Regions from separate parts of the Streptomyces sp. NPDC001634 genome, predicted to be linked through region 3. Evidence: riboswitches for the same ligand, from Rfam matches in the RefSeq annotation. Region 3 holds a riboswitch; each other region holds the start of a gene.
The links. Region 3 has a riboswitch for cyclic di-AMP ahead of ABT186_RS03405 (C40 family peptidase). Riboswitches for the same ligand answer to the same signal wherever they lie in the genome.
Positions count from the first base shown of each region.

Region 1: another riboswitch for cyclic di-AMP. It lies ahead of ABT186_RS35910 (C40 family peptidase); the one in region 3 lies ahead of ABT186_RS03405 (C40 family peptidase).
Region 2: another riboswitch for cyclic di-AMP. It lies ahead of ABT186_RS34040 (M23 family metallopeptidase); the one in region 3 lies ahead of ABT186_RS03405 (C40 family peptidase).

Region 1 is NZ_JBEOZU010000075.1:15,634-20,754, reverse strand. Features, by position in the region: gene ABT186_RS35920 (hypothetical protein) at 158-511, shown strand; gene ABT186_RS35915 (tellurite resistance/C4-dicarboxylate transporter family protein) at 489-1,463, opposite strand; gene ABT186_RS35910 (C40 family peptidase) at 1,652-2,842, opposite strand; cyclic di-AMP (ydaO/yuaA leader) riboswitch at 2,852-3,021, opposite strand; gene pcrA (DNA helicase PcrA) at 3,453-5,121, shown strand, end outside.
Region 2 is NZ_JBEOZU010000067.1:29,692-34,812, forward strand. Features, by position in the region: gene ABT186_RS34020 (MarR family winged helix-turn-helix transcriptional regulator) at 1-456, opposite strand, end outside; gene ABT186_RS34025 (dihydrofolate reductase family protein) at 614-1,762, shown strand; tRNA gene ABT186_RS34030 (tRNA-Met) at 1,903-1,976, shown strand; gene ABT186_RS34035 (PP2C family protein-serine/threonine phosphatase) at 2,290-3,417, shown strand; cyclic di-AMP (ydaO/yuaA leader) riboswitch at 3,625-3,782, shown strand; gene ABT186_RS34040 (M23 family metallopeptidase) at 3,794-4,828, shown strand; gene ABT186_RS34045 (aldo/keto reductase) at 4,989-5,121, shown strand, end outside.
Region 3 is NZ_JBEOZU010000003.1:192,297-197,417, forward strand. Features, by position in the region: gene ABT186_RS03400 (cation-translocating P-type ATPase) at 1-3,004, shown strand, start outside; cyclic di-AMP (ydaO/yuaA leader) riboswitch at 3,179-3,353, shown strand; gene ABT186_RS03405 (C40 family peptidase) at 3,361-5,058, shown strand.

The sequences.
Region 1 (5,121 bases), on a different contig from region 3:
GCTGTGTGATGACCGATGCGGCCGTTCCGGGGGCGCGAGGGGTCGCGGAGTGCTATAGGGCGCATATATGCGGGCCCTGGGCGTCCGTAACGGGCGCCGGTGCATCCGGAGGGCCGGTGTCGAGTGGACCGCGCGCCCCTCATTAGGCTCCGGCCCCATGGACGTACTCATCCATCTCTTCGTCGGCCTGCACATCATCGGGATCGCCGCGCTGCTCGGCGGCTTCCTCACCCAGATGAAGGCGATGGGCCAGGGCACGGCCCGCTTCGTGCCCGGAATGCTGCACGGCGCGCTGACCATGCTGGTCACGGGCGTCGTTCTGGTGGGCCTCAATCAGGCGGACCACCACTCGGTCAACACGATCAAGATCGGCATCAAGCTGGCTCTGCTGATCGTGATCCTCGGCCTGGTCTACGTCAAGCGCGACGAGGAGACGGTCGAGAAGCCCCTCTTCGGCCTCGTCGGCGCGCTGACCATGGCGAACATCTTCATCGCGGTGCTCTGGACCTGACGGTTCCCAGGGCGGACCGGACGGCCGAGGCGAGGACCGCGCACCAGACGGCCACCGCGATCCACAGCAGTACCCGGCCGAGTCCGCTCGGCCAGTGCACTTCGAGAGCGGCGGCGACGGACAGTGCCGCCACGGCGGTCATCCCCATGGGGAAGACGGTCGCCCAGCGCCGTACGTCGTAACCGAGCCGCGGCCGGAGCATCTCGGCCGCCGCCAGTACGCAGTAACAGGAGCAGGCGAGCACGAGGAGGCCGACGGTGACGGCCCGCAGGGTGTCGTTGTCGTCGTTGTTCCAGAGATACAGGCCACTTTGCGCCGCGGCGACGAGCCGTGCCCCCGCCACCGCGGAGATGGCGAGTGCGCCGGCCGCGATCCAGTGGTCCCCCGCGCCGGTCAGCACCTGCCGCGGGTCGAAGCGCCACAGCCCGGCCAGGTAGAGCACGAGCCCGAGCCAGAAGAACACCAGCGCCGCGTGCGCGAGCCACGCAACCCCCTCGGCCCCGGCGAGCACCGCGGCGAGCACCGCGATCCCCTCCGTCGCCACGGACCCGAGGAACACCACCCCCGGCATACGGCGCTCCCAGTGCCACATCACCGGGAGGATCAGGCCCGCCCACAGCACGAAGGCCAGCGCGAGGAGCGCCTCGGCGAGCTGCTGCCAGCCCAGGTCGGCCACCGCCGCGCCCAACACGGCCGTCGCCGCGACCGGGGTGAGCGCGACCGGCGAGCGCGCCTCGGCCGCCCACCGCTCGCGCTCCCGCGGCAGCCGTACGGCGAAGTCCGCGGCGAGCCCGAGCCATGAGATGCCGGTCAGCACCAGGGCGATGCGGGAGAGGGCCTCGTACCCGGGCAGATGCAGCCCGACCGACAGGATGCCGGTCGCCATGACGGCGGCCCCGGTGGCGGGCGGACGCTGCGCCCACCGGATACGGAGCGCGGAGGTGCCTGACATGCGCCCGATGCTAGGGACGCGTACGCGGGTTGCGTACGGGGCACGCGCGCGCGGAGACGGAAAACACCCCACGCGCGCGGAGACGGCAAACAACCCCCCGCGCGCGGAGACGGCAAACAACCCCCACGCGTGCGGGGCGTACGAAAACGCCCACGCGCGCGTGGGGCACGAAAACGGGAGCCGAGGCCTCAGGCCGGCCGCACCACGCTGTGGATGATCGACGCGCCGCCGTAGTAGATCGACTCCTCGCGGACGTACGCGCCCGGCTTCGGTGCGTGGATCATCATGCCGTTGCCGATGTAGATGCCGACGTGGCTGATGTCGTCGTAGAAGAAGATCAGATCACCGGGCTGCGCATCGGTGAGCGAGACCGTCGTGCCGGCGTTCACCTGGTCGTACGTGGTGCGCGGCAGCGTCACCCCGGCGGCGCTCCAGGCTGCCTGGGTCAGGCCCGAGCAGTCGTACGAGCCGGGCCCGGTGGCGCCCCACACGTACGGCTTGCCTATCTGCGCGCGGGCGAACGCAAGGACCTTCGCGGCCTTGGTCGCGTAGGAGGAGTCCGTGCCGGTGGAGGTGCCCGATGAGCCCGAGGAACTCGACGAGCCGGACGAACCGGAGGATCCGGAGGAACTCGACGAGCCGGACGTGGTGCCCGAGGACGACTTCTGCTGCGCCGCCTGCCGCCGTGCCAGCTCCGCGGCCTGGCGCTGGGCCTCCTCCTGCTTCTGCTTCTCGATCGCGGCGAGCCGCGCCTTCTGCTCCGCGGTCAGCTGGGAGAGCAGCTGCCGCGCCTCGCTCAGTTTCTGCTGGACGTCCGCCTTGCTCGACTTGAGCGTTTCCTGCGACTTGGTGAGCGACTGCAGGCTCCGGCTGGCCTCCTGCCGCTTCTTCATCGTCGAGGCCTGCGCGGTGATGTACTGGTCGACCGCTTCCTTCTGACGGCTGGTCAGCCGGCTCATCAGCTGGGTCTGGTCGAAGTAGTCCTGGGGCGTGTCGGCCAGCAGGAAGGTGGCCGTGTCGGGGGCCGCGGCCCCGGTTCGGTACTGCGCCGCTGCGAACGTGCCCAGCTCGTCCCGTGCCTCGTTGAGCTTCTGGGTGCGCTTGGCGACGTCGTCGAGGAGCGTGTCGACGTGCTTGCGCTCCGTGGCCGTCTTCTCCGTCGCCGCGTCGTATCTTTCGGTGGCCGACTCCGCCTGGCGGTAGAGGTCGTTGACCTTCTTCTCGACCTCCTCGATGCTCGGCTTGTTGTCGGCGGAGGGCGCGGCGTTGGCGGTCTGGGAGAGCAGGGCCACGGAGGTGAGGGCGGCCGTCGCGAGGGCGGGGGTCCGTATGCCTGCGATGCGCGTGCCGGAGGGACGCGGCTTGCGGTGCGGCGCCATTGAGAGGCGACTCCTTCCGTAATCCGCCTACCGAGTTAGCTGTCGGGTTCGGGCGGGTGGTTCCGGAAGGTGTGCCCTACGGCCGTGCCCCGAAGGGCAGTTGGCCGATTCACCCCAAGGTCGGTGGGTCCCCGGCTCCGGCTGCCGCGGGGGCGCACCGGACTCGGCGGAGGCCCCGCGACCCGGCGACCTTCGCCGGTGGTTGTCGTGCGGCCTGCCGGGCACGCTAGCCAACTGGTGTGGCCCGTGTGAAGGTTGATGTGCGATATGCCCGATACATTTTCGTGACCTTGACCTTGAGGTGTGCCGCCCATGGTCAATGCGGAGGTATCTGTGGCGGGTTGGTCGATTTTTTCCTCCGGAGTCGGGATTTCCGTGGAGTATGAGACTTCTCCGGAGTCGGAATTCCAGTGGAGCCGGGATTCCTTCGGGGCTCCGACGTGGGCGTATGTCCCGTACGGTCGATTGCCGAACGTGGTCGGACCGACCCGGAAAGTAACAGTAATCAAGCGGTCAATTCCGGAGGAGCGCCCGGCCGGAGACCGATCCCGGGGACGGATTGCCGGGGCGGCGGCCGGTTGTCGGTGGGGCGGCCTAGACTCGGAGAGCGATGAGCAGCCTCTTTGACGACAGCTTCCTGGCGGACCTCAAGGCCAATCCGGCCCACGAGGAGGAGCCCCCGCCACCCGAGGACGATCACGCACCGGAGTCGGTTCCGGACGATCTGTTCGACGGGAAGTTCGACATGCCGCCGGACCGGGACGCTTACTACCGCGACGGCGCGCCCCGCCCGGTCATCGACCCGCAGGCGCTGCTCCAGGGGCTGAACGAGAACCAGCGCGCGGCCGTCGTGCACGCCGGCTCCCCCCTGCTCATCGTGGCCGGCGCCGGCTCCGGCAAGACCCGAGTGCTCACCCACCGCATCGCGTATCTGCTGGCCGAGCGGGGCGTGCACCCGGGACAGATCCTTGCGATCACCTTCACCAACAAGGCCGCGGGCGAGATGAAGGAGCGCGTCGAGCATCTCGTCGGCCCGCGCGCGAACGCGATGTGGGTGATGACCTTCCACAGCGCGTGCGTCCGCATCCTGCGGCGCGAGTCGAAGAAGCTCGGCTTCACATCCTCCTTCTCGATCTACGACGCCGCCGACAGCAAGCGGCTGATGGCGCTGGTCTGCCGCGATCTGGACCTCGACCCCAAGCGCTTCCCGCCGAAGTCCTTCAGCGCCAAGATCTCCAACCTGAAGAACGAGCTGATCGACGAGGAGGACTTCGCCGCCCAGGCCGCCGACAGCTTCGAGAAGACCCTCGCTCAGGCGTACGCGCTCTACCAGTCGCGGCTCCGCGAGGCGAACGCGCTCGACTTCGACGACCTGATCATGACGACGGTCAACCTGCTCCGCGCCTTCCCGGACGTCGCCGAGCACTACCGCCGCCGCTTCCGCCACGTCCTCGTGGACGAGTACCAGGACACGAACCACGCCCAGTACGCCCTCGTACGGGAACTCGTCGGCAGCTCCGAACATCCCGTGGACGTACCGCCGAGCGAGTACGACCTGCGGCCGGCCGAACTGTGCGTCGTCGGTGACGCCGACCAGTCGATCTACGCCTTCCGTGGCGCGACCATCCGCAACATCCTCCAGTTCGAGGAGGACTACCCGGACGCCACGACGATCCTCCTGGAGCAGAACTACCGCTCCACGCAGACGATCCTGAGCGCAGCCAACGCGGTCATCGAGCGCAACGAGTCCCGCCGCCCCAAGAACCTGTGGACGAACGCGGGCGCGGGCGCGCGGATCACCGGCTATGTCGCCGACACCGAGCACGACGAGGCGCAGTTCGTCGCCGACGAGATCGACCGCCTCACCGACAAGGCCGAGGCGAAGGCGGGCGACGTCGCCGTCTTCTACCGGACCAACGCCCAGTCCCGTGTCTTCGAAGAGGTCTTCATCCGCGTCGGCCTGCCCTACAAGGTCGTCGGCGGCGTCCGCTTCTACGAGCGCAAGGAGGTCAGGGACGTCCTCGCCTATCTGCGGGTGCTGGCGAACCCGGAGGACTCCGTGCCGCTGCGGCGGATCCTGAACGTGCCGAAGCGGGGGATCGGCGAGCGCGCCGAGGCGATGATCGACGCCCTTTCCCAGCGGGAGAAGATCAGCTTCTCGCAGGCGCTGCGCCGCGTGGACGAGGCATACGGCATGGCGGCCCGCTCGACGAACGCGGTCAAGAAGTTCAACGCGCTGATGGAGGACCTGCGGACGATCGTGGAGTCGGGAGCCGGCC
Region 2 (5,121 bases), on a different contig from region 3:
CTCGTCTCCCTGGAGCGCCTCGGTGATCCGGTCGGAGATCGCCTCCAGCTGGGCCACCTGTTCCGGCGTGAGGTGGTCGAAGACGGCTGCGCGGACCGTCTCGACATGGCCCGGCGCCGTACGCTCCAGAAGTGCCATGCCCGCGTCCGTGAGGACCGCGATGCTGCCGCGCTTGTCGGTCGGGCACCCCTCCCGGCGGACGATGCCGTCCTTCTCCAGGCGGGTGACGACGTAGGTCAGCCGGCTGCGCGTGATCTTCGTCGCCTCGGCGAGGTCGGTCATCCGCAACTGGTGGCCGGGCGCGTCGGAGAGATGGGCCAGGACGGAGTAGTACAGGTGCGGCATGCCGGCCTCCTGCTGGAGCTGCCGGTCGATCGTGTCCTCCAGGAGCCACGACGCGGCGAGGTAGGAGCGCCAGGCGCGCTCCTCCTCCGGGGTGAGCCAGCGGGTCGTCATACTGGCAGTGTAGTTACTGTTTAAAAGTTGAACCAAGCTGGCCGAGTCGAACCAAGCTGAGCGAGTCGAAGCAAGCTGAGCGAGTCGAAGCAAGCCGGCCGAGTCGAAGCAAGCTGAGCGAGTCGAACTAAGCAGGCCCGAGCACAGGAGCGCCCCCATGGCCCACCCCTACGTCCTGTTGTCCGCCGCCGTCTCCCTCGACGGCTTCCTGGACGACACCGGGCCCGAGCGGCTCCTGCTGTCCGGACCCGAGGACTTCGACCGGGTCGACGAGGTGCGGGCGGACAGCGACGCGATCCTGGTCGGCGCGGGGACGCTGCGCACCGACAATCCGCGGTTGCTGGTCAACTCGGCCGAACGGCGGGCGGCCCGGGTGGCCGCCGGGCTGCCGGAGTACCCGCTGAAGGTCACGGTCAGCGCGTCGGGGGACCTCGATCCCGATGCCCGTTTCTGGCACACAGGCGGCGCGAAGACCGTCTATACGACGGACAAGGGCGCGGAGCGGCTGCACGGGCTGCTGCCGGCGGGCGTGGAGGTGGTCGCGCTCGGCCCGGACGTGGAGTGGCGGGCCGTGCTCGGCCATCTGGGCGAGGTCAAGGGCGTGCGGCGGCTGATGGTCGAGGGCGGCGGGCGCGTCCACACGCAGCTGCTGCAGCAGGGGCTCGCGGACGAGCTGCAGCTCGTGGTCGCCCCGCTGTTCGTGGGGGAGGCGGAGGCGCCGCGGATGTTCGGGCCGGGGGCGTACCCGCCCGGGCGTATGCGGCTGGTGGAGACGCGGCCGGTCGGGGACGTCGTGCTGATGCGCTACGTGCCCACGGCGCCCGGCACCGGGCAGCGCGCCTCCGCCGCGGACCGGCGGTGGCTGGAGACGGCCTGCGAGCTGGCCGCGCAGTGCCCGCCGTCCGAGACGGCCTTCAGCGTGGGGGCGGTGATCGTCGCGGCCGACGGTACGGAGCTGGCGCGGGGGCACTCCCGGGAGGGCGGCGACCCCGTGGTCCATGCGGAGGAGGCGGCGCTGGCGAAGCTCGGCCCGGCGGATCCGCGGCTGGCCGGCGCAACGGTGTACAGCAGCCTGGAACCGTGCGCCCGCCGCGCCTCCCGGCCCGCACCGTGCGCCCGGCTGATCCTGGACGCCGGGGTACGACGGGTGGTCACGGCCTGGCGTGAACCGGACACGTTCGTGCAGTCGGCCGACGGCAACGCGCTGCTGGCGGCTGCGGGGGTGGACGTGCTGCTCCTTCCGGAGTACGAGGCCTGTGCGATGGCCCCGAACGCCCATCTGCTGCCCCCGGCGACCCGCTCCTGACGGCACCGTGGGGGCACCGTGAGTGCATGACCCCGTGGCCGTGAAAGGGTCGGTGGAGGCCGGAAAACGCTGGTGAGGGGCCATGGGCGTAAAACCGGTGTGCTCCGTGTCGCGCGCATGGCGTACACTGGTTTCACCGACGCGGGGTGGAGCAGCTCGGTAGCTCGCTGGGCTCATAACCCAGAGGTCGCAGGTTCAAATCCTGTCCCCGCTACTGATGGCCGAGGGCCGGAATCCGAAAGGGTTCCGGCCCTCGGTTTTTCCTTGCCCCCCGGTACCCCGCGCCCCGGCATCCCTGGTTCCCGGCGTTCAACCGCCCGTTCGTGTCACCGTTGCATACGCCGATCGGCCCTCAGCGGTCGCCTCCCGCCGTCCCCGCGGGAAAGCCTGGACGGGTGGTGCAGCAAGCAGGCGCGTGGCGGTCGCAGGAGCCGTACGACCAGGAGGACGACGGCCGTGACCGGTCCGGCGGCCGACTGCCCGGCGACCCGGTGGCCGACCTCGGTGTGGGAGACGCCACACCGCCGATGCCCGTCGGGTCCGAGACCCGCCGGATCTCGTACGCGCGCGCGTTCCTGCGTGCCCTGCCCGCGCTGCTCGTCGTCGCGGGCGCCTGCCACGACTACTTCACCCCGTCCGACTTCAGGGCGGGTCCCCTCTTCACCGCCGCCCCCCTGGTGGCCGCACCGCTCTACTCGCTGCCCGGCACCGTTCTCACCGGCGTGGCCGCCGTCGTCGCCGTCCTCGCGGTCCACCTCGGGCTCGGCATCCTCGGGCAGGCCGACGCGGTCACCGAGGTGATCACCATCGTCACCGTCGCCGTGCTGGCCGTCCTGGTCAACGTGCTCGTCCGCCGCAACGACGAACGCCTCGCCTCCGCCCATGAGATCGCCGAGGCTGCCCAGCGCGCCGTGCTGCCCGAACCCGCCGGACGGATCGGCGGGTTCGACATCGCCGCCCGGTACGAGGCGGCACAGGCGGGCGCCTTCATCGGCGGCGACCTGTACGCCGTGCAGGACTCCCCGCACGGCGTCCGGCTCGTCGTCGGGGACGTGCGCGGGAAGGGAATGGGGGCGGTGGCCGCCGTCGCCGTCGTCATCGGCGCCTTCCGGGAGGCCGCGGAACAGGAGTCCACGCTGGAGGCCGTCGCCCAGCGCCTGGAGCGGGCGTTGTTGCGCGAGGGCACCCGGCGCGACCGGATCGACGCGTTCGAGGGGTTCACCACCGCGGTGCTCGCCGAGATCCCGCACGGCGGCGGACGCGTCCGCATCGTCAGCCGAGGCCACCCCGCACCGCTGCTGCTGCACCCGGACGGCACCCTGAGCGAGCTGGCGCCCCCCGAGCCCGCGCTGCCGCTGGGTATGGGCGACCTCGGCATATGGCCCGACCGGGCGAAGGAGTGGGACTTCCCGCCCGGGGCGACGCTGCTCTTCTTCACCGACGGCGTCTCGGAGGCACGCGATGCGCACGGCGAGTTCTACGACCCCGCAGGCCGCCTCGTCGGCCGCGTCTTCCCCGGGCCCGCCGCACTCCTGGCCGCCGTCACCGAGGAGGTCGCCCGCCACACCGGCGGCCGTGCCACGGACGACATGGCCGTGCTGGCCGTACGCCGCCCCGAGCACCCGTCGCCGTCGTCACGCCAGGTGATCATCTGACGCCCCTCCGCTCAACAACTGACATACTGTCAATATCTGTGAGACTCCTGAGGTGGGAGCAACTCGCCCGTTTTCTGCCGTTCATGGCGTGAAAGTCCTGGCCAGGGGCGTTAATGATCTAGGTCGAACGGCTTGGAATCCGGCCCCCGCGTCTATTAACGTTCGATAACGCAGCGCGGTCGTCCCAGCCGTCACAAGAGGCGGCTCCGTGCGCGTGTGCCGAATCCCGCAAGGGAGCCGGGGAACCACCACCTTGGGGTGAATCGAGCGGATGCCGCCGTGGAAGCACGGCAGGTATACGCGCGTAGGAGACCTTCCTGCTCCGAACCCGTCAGCTAACCCGGTAGGCGAGAAGGAAGGAAAGGAGTGCGCCCACGTGGCGTCCAACCCGCCTGCCCAGAGCACCTCGTTCGCCCCGAACGGAACTCAGACGTTCGGTTTCGCACCTGGCACCGACGAGGGCCCCTGGGAGGAGTGGAACCCCACCGAGGAGTCGCTCCGCCCCGTCCGCGGCCGGCACCGCGTCACCAAGCAGCGCGGAGGCGGACTCGCGCGCAGCTCCACCGTTCTGGGCGTCGGCGTGATGGCCGCCGTCGGCGCGGGCGGCATGGCCACCGCGCAGTCGGGCAAGCCTCCGGTGTCCATATCCCTGCCGGACCTCTCCTCGCTCACGCACTCGGCCAAGGCGCTCATCGGCGAGGACGCCGGCGCCCCCAAGGGCTCCGCCACCCCGCTCAGCGCCGCGGGCGTGACCACCGCCGACGCCGCCGCGGGCAACTCCGGCGCGGGCGAGGCGCTGCGCGCCCGCATCATCGAGCAGGCCGCCTCCCAGCAGGACCGGATCGACAAGGCCGCCGCGCAGGCCGCTGAGGACGCCGCCGCGAAGAAGGCCGCCGAGGCCGCGGCCAAGGCGCAGGAGGACGCGAAGGCCAAGGCCGCCGCCGACAAGAAGCAGGCGGAGGAGGAGGCCAAGCAGAAGGCCGAGGCGGCACGGCTGGCCGAGCTGGCCAAGCAGTACACGCTGCCGACGTCCTCGTACACGCTGACCTCCCGCTTCGGTGACGCCGGTGCCATGTGGTCCTCCGGCTACCACACCGGTCTCGACTTCGCCGCGCCCACGGGCACGCTCATCAAGGCGATCCACAGCGGCACCATCACGCAGGCGGGCTGGGCCGGCTCGTACGGCTACCGCACGGTCCTCACCCTCGACGACGGCACCGAGCTGTGGTTCTGCCACCAGTCGTCGATCAGCGTCAGCGTGGGGCAGAAGGTGTCCACGGGCGACGTCATCGGCCGCGTGGGCGCGACCGGCAACGTGACCGGGCCGCATCTGCACCTGGAGGTCCACCCGAACGGCGGCGCCGCCATCGACCCGATGGCGTGGCTGCAGGGCAAGGGCCTCAACCCCTGACACCTCTTCTCATCCGAACCCCGGCGGCCCTGGCGCACACCCCCCGACGCCAGGGCTGTCGGCTTGGCGCCCTGAACCGGAATTCTGGAATCTGCTTGTTTACGGGGACTTTGCGGCTGTTCCGGAAGATATCGATCCGGCCCGGGCGTTGAAGAAGAGCATGACTTCCCTTCGCAAGCTCGGCTCCTCCGACCTCGAGGTCTTCCCGCTCTCCCTCGGCGGCAACGTCTTCGGCTGGACCGCCGACGAGGCGCAGTCCTTCGCCGTGCTCGACGCCTACGTGGCGGCGGGCG
Region 3 (5,121 bases):
TGACACGGGCGACGGGCTGCTCGGCTCCGTACGGGACCTGCAGCACGACGGCGACGGCGTCCTGCTGATCTCCCGGGACCGTTCCGCGCTCGGGGCGGCGGACGTGGGGGTGGGCATCGCCGAACCGGAGGGGACGCCCGCCTGGGGTGCGGATCTGTACGTGGACGCCGATCCGGCCGCGGCCGTCGTCATCGTGCAGGCGTGCGGCAACGCACGGGAGAGTGCGCGCCGCGGAGTGCGGCTCGCCCAGGCTTCCGCCGCCGTCGGTACGACTGCGGCGCTGGCCGGACGGGCGCGGCGGCCCTCGGCGCGCGGCGTGGCCGCGTTCAACGCGGCGGCCGCCCTCGGCACCGCCGCCGGTGTCTGGTCCGCGGTACGACTGCTGCGGCGCCCCCTGCCCGTGACCGCCGCGTCCCGCCACCCCTGGCATGCGATGGACCCGGCCACCGTGCTCGCCAGGACCAGGAGCAGAGAGGGCGGACTGACGAACGAGGAGGCGCGGGCACGGAGCACCGCCACCGTCGAGCAGGCTCCAACATCGTCGCTCGGCCACGCCTACCTCACCGAGATGGCAAACCCGCTCACGCCCGTCCTCGGCGCCGGAGCGGCCATGTCCGCGTCGGTGGGCGCAGTCCTCGACGCCGTCGTCATCATGGCCGTCACCGCGCTGTCCGGACTCTTCGGCGGCGTGCAGCGCTTCCGGACCGACCGGGCGGTGGCCCTCCTGCGGCGCGAGTCGGCCGTCATGGCGAAGGTGGTACGGGACGGGGCGGAGACCACGCTCCCCGCCCAGAACCTGGACGTGGGCGACGTGGTGAAGCTGAACGCCGGTGACGTCGTACCGGCCGACAGCCGGCTGCTGGAGGCGCATCATGTGGAGGCCGACGAGTCGGCACTCACCGGCGAGTCGCTGCCGGTGGCCAAGGACGTCGCGCCCGTGCTGGCGTCGGAGCTCGCGGACCGTACGTCCATGGTCTACGAGGGCACCACCGTCGCGGCCGGACGTGGCCGCGCGGTCGTCGTCGCGACCGGCACCGCGACCGAGGCCAGCCGGGCCGCGACGGTCGGTCGCGGCGCCGCCCCCGCCGTCGGGGTGGAGCGCAGGCTGGCCCGGATCACCCGCAGCACCCTGCCGGTGGCCCTTGGTTCGGCCGCGGCGGTGATGGCGGCCGGCACGCTGCGCGGGCGCCCGGCCCGGGACACCGTCGGCGCGGGTGTCGGGCTGGCCGTGGCCAGTGTTCCCGAAGGGCTGCCGTTCCTGGTCTCGGCGGCCCAACTCGCCTCCGCCAGAAGGCTTTCCGCACGGGGTGCCCTGGTCAGGGATCCCCGGACGATCGAGGCGGCCGGCCGCACGGACGTCCTGTGCTTCGACAAGACCGGAACCCTCACCCACGGCCGTATCTCCCTCGTTGCCGTCGCGGCCGACGGCAACAGCCGACCCCTCGAAGCACTCGGGGACGAGCAGCGCGCGGTACTCGGCGCGGCGCTGCGGGCGACACCGCGCCCGCACGGCGAAAAGCGGCTCGCACACGCCACCGACGGGGCCGTCACGGACGGTGCCGCGGAGGCGGGCGTGCGCCGTACGACGGGCGCGCCCGGCTGGCGGCGCATCTCCGGCCTGCCGTTCGAGCCGAGCCGCGGCTTCCACGCCACCCTGGGCCACTGCGAAGGTATCCGGATCCTGTCGGTGAAGGGGGCGCCGGAGGAGGTCGTCGAGCGTTGTTCCGGACGCGGCGGCCGGCCGCTGGCCGCGGAGGGCCGCGCAGACATCCTCGACGCCGGGGAGAAACTGGCGGCCGAGGGCCATCGCATCCTCGCGGTCGCCGAACTGCGGGACGCCGCCGACGAGGAGCTCACCGACGAGACCGTGCGGGGGCTCCACTTCCTCGGCTTCCTCGCGTTCGCCGACCGTGTGCGCGGCACCGCCGTCGACGCGGTGCGCCAACTCGCGGACGCGGGAGTGCACATCGTGATGATCACCGGGGACCACCCGGGCACCGCCGGCAAGACGGCCGCCGAACTCGGCGTCCTGGACGGCAGGCGGGTGGTGACCGGTGCCGAACTCGACGACCTGGACGACCGCGCGCTCGACGCGCTGCTGCCCGACGTCGGTGTCGTCGCGCGCGGAACCCCCGTGCACAAGGTCCGCGTCGTGCAGGCGTTCCAACGCCTTGGCCGTACGGTCGCGATGACCGGCGACGGCGCCAACGACGCGCCCGCGATCCGCCTCGCGGACATCGGCATAGCGTTCGGCAAGCGGGCCACCCCGGCGGCGCGGGCGGCGGCCGACCTCGTCGTCACGGACAACCGGCTGGAGACGATACTCGCCGCACTCGTGGAGGGCCGCGCCATGTGGGCCTCGGTACGGCAGGCGCTGGCGATCCTCGTCGGCGGCAATCTCGGAGAGATCGCCTTCACCCTCCTCGGAGCGGCCGCCACCGGATCCTCACCCCTGACGGCACGTCAGCTCCTGCTGGTCAACCTCTTCACGGACCTCGCACCGGCCATGGCCGTCGCCCTGCGCCCGCCCCATCCCGAGGCCGCCGAACGCATGCTCCACGAGGGCCCCGAGGTCTCGCTCGGCACGGCCCTGACCGACGAGACCGTGTGCCGCGCGGTGGCCACCACCCTGGGCGCCACGTCCGGCTGGCTCGCCGCACGGTTCACCGGCCGTGCCACCCGCGCCCGTACCGTCGCCCTGGTCGCGCTCGTGGGCGCGCAGCTCGGCCAGACGCTGCTGGCCGGGGGCCGGAGCGGAGCGATCATCGCCTCCTCGCTGGGCTCCCTGGCCGCTCTGGCGGCCGTCGTCCAGACCCCGTTCCTCAGCCAGTTCTTCGGCTGCACACCCCTCGGCCCCATCGCCTGGGGCATCGCCCTGTCCGCCGCGGCCATGGGGACGCTGAGTTCGCTGTTCCTCCCGGCACTGATCGCCGGCGTCCGCCCCGCCTTCGCCGCGTCATCGGCCGTGAATCCCGTCAACGGACCGCAGCCCGGCGAACACTGACCAAGAGTCGGGCCACGGCAGCAACAAGCCGTGGGGGACGTCAAGATGGGGGCGGCAAGGCGAAAGTCACAATTACGTATCGGACATTCCGCGCTTCAATCTTCACGTGAGGCACACAAATTGGTTAGGTTGGCGTCAGGCCGCAAGACTCCCTCCGGCGAACCTCGCCGGGTCGCGCGGCCTCCGCCGAATCCGGTGCACGACAACTGCACACCCGAGCCGGGGACCCAACCGACCACGGGGTGAATCGGCCCAACTGCCGGACAGGCAGGGGCCGTAGGGCACACCTTCCGGTAACCGCTCGCCCGAACCCGACAGCTGACCCGGCAGGCGGAGCACGGAAGGAGTACGTCCCCATGGCGCCGGAGCAGACCCCGCTCCCCGGAGGCAGCCTCCCCGGCATGCGCAACTCCCGCTTCTCGGGGGACGACGGGGCGAGCCGAGAAGAGGTCCAGCAGCGGATCCGCAACCTCTACGACCGGGCCGAGGACGACAGCGGGACCTACAACGCGACCCGCGTGGCAAACGCAGGCCCGCGTAATCGTGTCACCACCGGCGTCAACATGGAGCGTCGGCGCGCCGATCCCGCCCTCGACGAGGTCGCCAGGCAGTGGTTCGAGGGGGCCCGCAGGAAGCTGGGGCCCACCGTTCCGGCCGCGCTGCCCGCCGACAGAATGCCCGACAGAGTCGACTTGGACCGGCTCGCTCCCCCGGCGAGGCGGCCGGGGAACGAACTCACCGCTGGTGAGCTCAGGACGACGGACCGCCCCCTCCCGGAGCTGACCGCCGGACCGGCCACGGGAACGACCACCGGTGCTCTGGCTGAACTGACCGCCGGGCCCGGGACGGCCTCCAGGCCGCCTGCGGAACTGACAGCCGGCCCCGTGGCCGCGTTGCCGGCCGCCCCTCGGACACGGCCGGAGACCAACCTGGCCCTGCCTGCGCCGGCCGGCGAGTCGCGGCCGTCCAGGTTGAGCACCTCCAAGGAGCAGAACCAGCGGAAGCTCGCCGCGGCCCGGGAGCTGCTGTCCCGGCATGTCGCCCGGATCAGCACGGCACCGGCGGCGATCGAGTCCCGCGCCGTCGAGGACGCCTGGCGCACGTCGGAGGGACAGGCTTTCGGCCTGGGCGACACCGGATGGCAGTCGCAGCAGCCTGCCGCGTTCGGCACGGCCCCGTCGGGCATGTCCGTCGACGCGGGCGCCGCCTTCTCCACGGGGACTTCGCTGCCCACTGCCGCGATGTTCCCCACCGCGGCCCCTTACCCTACGGAGTTGCCCGTCGCCAGCGGGACTTCGCTCCCCGCAGCGGCCCCCTTCCCGACCGAGGCGCCCGTCGCCACCGGGACGCCCTTCCCCACCGCGGCTTTCTTCCCCGCCGAGGCGCCCCTGCCCATCACGGTCCCCTACCCGACCGAGGCACCCGTCGCCACCGGGACGCCGCTCCCCGCCCCGGCTCTCTTCCCGACCGAGGCGCCCGCTGCCGGGACGCCCCTCCCCACCACGGCTCTCTTCCCGACCGAGGCGCCCGCTGCCGGGACGCCCCTCCCCACCACGGCTCCCTTCCCCGCCGAGGCGCCCATCGCCACCGGAGCCCCCCTCCCCACCGGTACCTCCCTCCCGACGGTCCCTCCCGTCCCCACCGAAGCGTTCATCGGCGTCGGCGGTGTGCCGGAGACGGGATACGGCGCCAAGGCCTCGAAGGCTTCCAAGGCACTCGCCTTCGCTCGTGAACAGATCGGCAAACCGTGCGTCTGGGGCGCTGCCGGGCCCGGCTCCTACGACGCCTCCGGTCTCACGCAGGCCGCCTGGAAGGCCGCAGGAGTGGCCCTCCCGCGCGGTGCGCAGGATCAGGCGCGTACCGGCACGCCCATCCCCCTCACCGATATCCAGCCCGGCGACCTGGTCTTCTTCTACGACGACGACCGCCACGTCGGCCTGTGCACCGGCAACGGCATGATGATCCACGCGCCGAGCCCGGGGGCGTACATACGCGAGGAGTCACTCTTCTTCGCCGGGAGCGCGGCCATCCACAGCGCGGCACGGCCCGCGTGAATCCGTCCGCCTTGTCCACGGCTCGCTATCGTCGGCAGTGACGATCATGCCGCGTACGGGGGC